DNA from 2 places in the Fictibacillus sp. b24 genome. Region 2 is predicted to be linked to the other one. Evidence: riboswitches for the same ligand, from Rfam matches in the RefSeq annotation. Region 2 holds a riboswitch; the other holds the start of a gene.
The links. A riboswitch is a leader RNA that binds a small molecule or an ion and turns the genes downstream of it on or off. The one in region 2 is predicted to bind glycine.

Region 1: another riboswitch for glycine. It lies ahead of QUF49_RS00820 (amino acid permease); the one in region 2 lies ahead of gcvT (glycine cleavage system aminomethyltransferase GcvT).

The regions. Positions count from the first base shown of each region.
Region 1 covers NZ_JAUCES010000005.1:134,964-138,392, forward strand. The annotation lists gene QUF49_RS00815 (S8 family peptidase) at 1-1,641, shown strand, start outside; glycine riboswitch at 1,873-1,951, shown strand; gene QUF49_RS00820 (amino acid permease) at 2,083-3,429, shown strand.
Region 2 covers NZ_JAUCES010000005.1:1,560,884-1,564,312, reverse strand. The annotation lists gene gcvPA (aminomethyl-transferring glycine dehydrogenase subunit GcvPA) at 1-426, opposite strand, end outside; gene gcvT (glycine cleavage system aminomethyltransferase GcvT) at 448-1,548, opposite strand; glycine riboswitch at 1,721-1,806, opposite strand; gene QUF49_RS08020 (DEAD/DEAH box helicase) at 1,924-3,429, shown strand, end outside.

The DNA.
Region 1 (3,429 bases), 1.4 Mb from region 2:
GTATTAGGCCCGAACGGCGGTACGACAGAAGATGTTGTGGCCGGTGTTGAATTAGCCGTGCAAGACGGTGCTGACGTTATGAATCTATCGCTAGGGAACTCGTTGAACAACCCTGACTGGGCGACTTCTATTGCACTGGACTGGGCGATGGCAGAAGGGGTAGTGGCTGTAACTTCTAACGGAAATTCTGGTCCGAATAACTGGACAGTAGGATCTCCAGGGACTTCTCGTGATGCGATCTCTGTTGGGGCTACTCAATTACCGTATAATGTATTCACTGCAAAAACAACATCATCTGATGGTGTTTCTTATGCCTCTTCAGCTGTACAAGGGCATCCTTCAGAGGCAGACTTGCTTGCCTTAAACGATCAAGATTTTGAACTGGTAGACGTAGGTTTTGGTACACCTGCTGATTTTGCAGGCAAAGATTTAACAGGTAAGATAGCATTAATCAGCCGTGGAGCCGGAATTCCATTTGTTGATAAAGCAATAGAAGCGAAAAAAGCCGGTGCAGAAGGTGCGGTTCTTTATAATAATCAAGCTGGGAGCATGCCTTTAATCCCAGGAATGGCTGTTCCAACGATAATGTTGAACCAAGCTGATGGACAGGCACTCCTTGCAAAAGTGGATGATGTTACAGTGAGTTTTGAAATTGAATTTGCTAGTGCTGTAGGAGAAACAATGGCTGACTTCTCTTCCCGTGGACCAGTGACACATACTTGGATGATCAAGCCGGATGTTTCTGCACCTGGAGTGAATATCGTTAGTACATTCCCTGGAAATAGTTATGCAGCGTTACAAGGAACAAGTATGGCTTCACCTCATGTTGCTGGTGCTGCAGCATTATTATTACAGAAGCACCCTCACTGGGGAACGGATGATATAAAAGCTGCATTAATGAACACTGCAGAAGATATGATTAATCCAGCAACAGGTGAAGTGTACCCGCATAATACGCAAGGAGCAGGAAGCATCCGTGTTGTTGATGCATTGAATACTAAGACTCTTGTAGCTCCTGGCAGCCACTCTTTCGGGAAATTTGTAAAAGACAGTGGCAAACAAACTGAAAGACAAAGCTTTGAAATTAAAAATCTTTCAGATAAAACGAAGACATATAGCTTTAAAGTAGAATTTGCAGATAATCCAGACGGAATTAAAGTAATGACAAGCAATAACCTGAAGGTGAACGCAAATAAGTCTCAACAGGTGAACTTCAATGTTCAAGTTGATACGTCTAAATTAAAGCCAGGTTATTATGAAGGAACAATTAAAGTAAGTGACGGTAATCAAACTATTGATGTTCCGACGATTCTTTTTGTTGGTGAGCCTGATTATCCACGTGTAACTGGTGCATTTATGGAAAAAGAAGCAGAAGGTTCATACTATGTTGGTTCTTATTTACCTGGCGGGGCCGAGGTATTAAGGTATGATGTTTATATGCTAGGGCCAAATAATTCAATTGGTGGGTTTGTGGATACAATCGGTTTATTTACAAATGCTCAAGCTCCGTATCATGAATTTTCATGGGATGGTACCGTGCAAAAGGGAACAACCTTACCTAATGGGGATTGGGTATTAGGAGTATATGTAGAAAAAGCTGGTGTTAAAGAGTATAAAGCTTATTTAGTAACAAAAAATTAATAACTAAAATAGGAATTCCAGCCAAGCAGTTGCTAGCTGGAATTCTTTTTTATAATCAACTAATCTATAACCAACAACAATCTTTAAGACTGTTAAATGGTGTTTTAAAGGCTAGCCCAGTATCAAACATTTGACAAAACCCCAACTCCGTAATAGTATTAAAAACTATATTCAGAACTACTAAAAATATATAGATAGCAAGCTATGATTGCTGTGGGTCGTACTACAGCAGGAGCAGCTTCTGGAGAGACCGCTTGGTAAGCGGCGCCGAAGGGTTCACCATCTCAGGCAAAAGGACAGAAGAGTATTGAAGTTTGACTTTGTTGTGCCTGTAATTTATAGCGCAGTAATGCTTTTTTAATATTCTAATGTACAAGAGATTGGAGATTCTTCCAGTCTCTTTTTTACGTTTTATTTTCATCTTAGAAGGAGGATTCATACGTGTCACAGCATGAGTTAAAGAGAGATTTAGCCAACCGTCATGTGCAGCTGATTGCCATTGGCGGAACGATTGGTACGGGATTATTTTTAGGTTCAGGTAAAGCAATTGAGCTTGCCGGGCCGTCTGTTATATTTGCTTATTTGATCGTTGGGATCGCCTTGTTTTTTATGATGAGGGCGCTAGGGGAGTTGTTGCTTTCTAAGGAAGGGTATGAGTCGTTTACCGATATTGCGGAGGACTATCTTGGACCACGGGCTGCGTTTATCACAGGATGGACGTATTGGTTCTGCTGGATCATGACAGCAATGGCTGATGTGATTGCGGTCGGTGTCTATGTGCAATATTGGTTTGACATACCACAGTGGGTTCCGGCGATTGTCTGTTTGTTGCTTTTACTTGGGCTTAACCTTTTAACGGTTAAGCTTTTCGGGGAATTGGAGTTTTGGTTTGCTTTGATCAAGGTGGTTACCATTCTCGCATTGATTGTAATAGGGGTTGTTTTGCTCGTGATTGGTTACCAAACCGATGCGGGAGCTGTTTCAATGAACAATCTGTGGGAGCATGGAGGTCTATTTCCAAATGGAATGACTGGATTTTTACTTTCGTTTCAGATGGTTGTGTTTGCGTTTGTTGGAGTGGAATTGGTCGGTGTGGCGGCGGCGGAAACGTCTAATCCCAGAAAAAATATTCCTTCTGCCATAAATAAGATTCCACTTAGAATTTTGTTTTTCTACGTCGGCGCTTTGATTGTCCTTCTTTGCATCAATCCATGGACACAATTAAACGCAGCGGAAAGTCCTTTCGTTAAAACGTTCAGCTTAATAGGAATACCGCTTGCGGCTGGAATAATTAATTTCGTTGTTCTGACATCTGCGGCATCTGCGTGTAACAGCGGATTGTTTTCAACGAGCCGGATTCTATTTACGTTAAGCAAGAGTGAGCAGGCGCCTCAATCTTTTAAAAAACTGACTAAAAATCATGTGCCTGGAAACGCGCTTTGGATATCTGCCGTTGTCGTTTCAGCGGGAGCGCTCCTGAGTAAGCTGATTCCAGAGCAGGCATTTGGGATTGTAACAACAATCAGTGCGATCTGTTTTATCTGGGTGTGGAGCGTCATCTTAATAAGCCATATTAAATATCGAAAACATCGTTCAGATCTCCACAAAAAGTCAGCATTTAAAGCACCTTTTGCGCCATTCATTAACTATGTGGTACTAGCACTGTTCGGGCTGATTCTAATCGTGTTGCTCGTTGCAGATGCTACTCGTCCGGCTTTATTGCTGACACCATTGTGGTTTATTTTATTATTTGTACTGTATCCAACTAAAAGAAAAACTACGCCATAA
Region 2 (3,429 bases):
AAGTGCAGTTCCGCCATCATACATGGAAGAGTTGGCAACATCCATACCGGTTAATTCACAGATCATCGTTTGGAATTCGAAGATCGCTTGAAGTTCACCTTGTGAGATTTCAGGCTGATATGGCGTATATGCTGTGTAAAACTCAGAGCGAAGAAGCATATGATTTACGATCGATGGAGTATAGTGATCATACACACCAGCTCCTAAGAATGATGCATGTTCTTTTGTATTTTTATTTAACGCAGCCAAACGGCCCATTTCTTTCACGAGCTCAGGCTCAGACAAAGCTTCCTCAATTTGTAAACGTCCTTTAAAGCGAACTTCTTCTGGAATATCTTGAAAAAGATCTTCTGTCGTTTCAATTCCAATCGTTTCAAGCATTTCCTTTTTATCTTGGGCTGTCATTGGCAAATAGCGGAATGTCATGGTTTCTCCTCCTTAAAAACTCTATTTTCCTCGTTTATAAAATGGTGAAGCAACAACTTTTGCTTTTAAGCGTTTTTGGCGAATCTGTACTTCCACTTCAGTACCTAGCTCTGTAAAGTCCTTTTCAAGCAAAGCAAGGCCTAAATTTTTCTTTAATGTTGGCGATTGTGTCCCGGTTGTAACTTCTCCAATCTTCACATCGCCCTTATATACTTCATAATGAGACCGCGGGATACCTTTATCGATCATCTCAATGCCGACAAGCTTCCTTGGCGCTCCATTTTTCTTTTGTTCTGCCAGTACTTCTTTGCCGATAAAATCTGCTTCTTTATCTGTTTTCACTGCGAATCCGATACCAGCTTCTATTGGAGTGATCTCTTTTGTAAGTTCTTGACCGTATAGAGCAAGTTTAGCTTCAAAGCGTAAAGTGTCGCGCGCCCCGAGTCCAGCCGGGCGCAAGCCGTCTTCATGGCCCGCTTCAAGCAAAGATCTCCACAGCTTTTCTGCATGTTCAGTTTTTAAATAAATTTCAAAGCCATCTTCTCCCGTATAGCCTGTTCGAGAAACAAGGGCGGAGATTCCAGCTAGTGATACATCTTCTTTAAAACGGAAGAATCCGATCTCAGAAAGATCTGTATCTGTTAGCTTCTGTAAAATTTCTTCTGCTTTAGGTCCTTGGATTGCAAGCTGTGCATATTCAGGAGAAACATTTACAAGTTCTACACCTTCTGGCTTTTTGCTGTTTAGCCATTCGAAATCTTTTTCAATATTAGAGGCATTCACAACGAGCAAGTAATCGTTTTCATCTCTTTTATAAATTAAAAGATCATCCACTGTACCGCCGTTTTCATAGCACATAGCCGTATATTGAGCCTGGCCGTTTTGAAGTTTAGAAACATCATTGGTCATCGTATATTGCAGGAACGATAATGCATTCGGTCCTCGTACATCAAATTCTCCCATGTGAGATACATCGAATAAACCTGCTTTTGTTCTAACAGCCTCGTGTTCCTCTTTAATGCTTGAGAACTGAACAGGCAATTCCCAACCACCAAAATCAATTACTTTTCCACCGTGTTCTTTGTATGTTTCGAATAGCGGTGTTCGTAACAATGTAGCCATGTGAATTCCTCCTTTTTCATACTTAAAAATTTTCGGACTTTTCTGGACAAAAAAAGGACAGAAAGACCCCTTAAAATGGGATCCTCTGTCCTGCAACCTGTAAGTTTCTCAAAATATCATTGAGTTTCTTCGTTGGTGGCTTTCATCTATTAAAAAGCACTCTCCAGAGATGCGTCTAGCAAGAGTCTTTTTGCCTGAGAGTTTCACAATTGTTTGCTCCTTCGGCGCCGCTAACGCAGTCTCTCCTCTTACTTTCATTCGCGAGTATGTTATTGTCCAAGGTCGCACATACTATTACTATGTTTACTACATTATTATCCTATCATTTTTACAAATGGAATGGCAACGAACTTTTTTAAAGAAAGGAAATCCGTTATGAAAATCGACGTTCAGTTTCAGCGAGATTGGCACGATGACTTTTTTAAGCGCGTGGAAGAAGATGGACCTTGGGCCAATTGGGAATTGTATAACTTAGCATTAGAGGCAGAACATCACCTGGCAATTCCTGATTTTCTAGGACTTCAAGCTCCAGATCATCTGCCACAGATGACTTTTCTGCCTCATCAGCTGGACGTTGCAACAACCGTTATAGAACAGATGAACGGAAAAGCAATTTTGGCAGATGAAGTTGGACTAGGAAAAACGATTGAAGCAGGATTAATATTAAAAGAATACATGATTAGACGACTGGCAAAAAAGATTCTAATTCTTGTTCCAGCTTCACTTGTTATTCAATGGACAAATGAATTGAATCAAAAGTTCTTTATACCTGCTATTGCACAGAAAAAAGCTTACGTCTGGGAACAATGCGACGTTGTTGTGTCTTCGATTGATACTGCCAAGCGTGCTCCCCACCGTGATATCGTGCTAAATCAGGATTATGATCTTGTTATTATAGATGAAGCACACAAACTCAAAAACAAAAAAACAAAAAACTATGAATTTGTACAGCTGTTAAAAAAGAAGTTCTGCTTGTTGTTAACAGCCACTCCCGTACAAAATAGAGTTGAGGAGATTTTTAATCTCGTATCTTTATTAAAACCTGGGCATCTAGGAAACAGAGAGAACTTTGATAAAGATTTTAAAGAAGATAAATCTTCGCTGAAAAATGAAGAAAAGCTCAAACAGCTTGTTAACAAGGTTATGGTTCGTAACAGAAGAGAAGAAACGGGTCTAAAATGGCCGAAGCGGCTCGTCAAAACGATACCTATTACATTATCAAAAACCGAACGTGACCTTTACGATGAAATCTCCAAACTAAAGCGTGATCCATACTTTGAGAGAAGTAAGTTCTCTATCGTTACATTGCAGCGTGAAGCATGCAGTTCACGTGAAGCTGTTTTTTTAACACTCAAAAATATGCTGCAAAAAGAAGTTCCTACTACCTTGATGGAAAACAGAATCGTGGAATTGATGAAGAAAATTGAGTTGGTCGAACAAAACTCCAAAGCATTAAAAGCTTTAGAACTGATTCAATCCATTGATTCTAAGGTCATCATTTTTACAGAGTATCGTGCTACTCAATTGTATTTACAGTGGTTTTTGCAGCAGCATGGCATCTCTTCTGTTCCGTTTAGAGGCGGATTTAAAAGAAGTAAAAAAGATTGGATGACTCATCTCTTTAAAACACGTGCTCAAGTATTGATTGCAACTGAAGCAGGTGGAGAAGGAATTAACCTTCAATTCTGTCAGCACATCATAAACTATGATCTGCCATGGAACCCCATGCGGATTGAGCAGCGTATCGGACGTATCCACCGTATCGGTCAGCAAGGTGATGTTCATATCTACAACTTTGCCACTCAAAACACAATTGAAGAGCACATTTTAAACCTGCTATACAACAAAATTAATCTATTTGAAAGTGTTATCGGAGAGCTA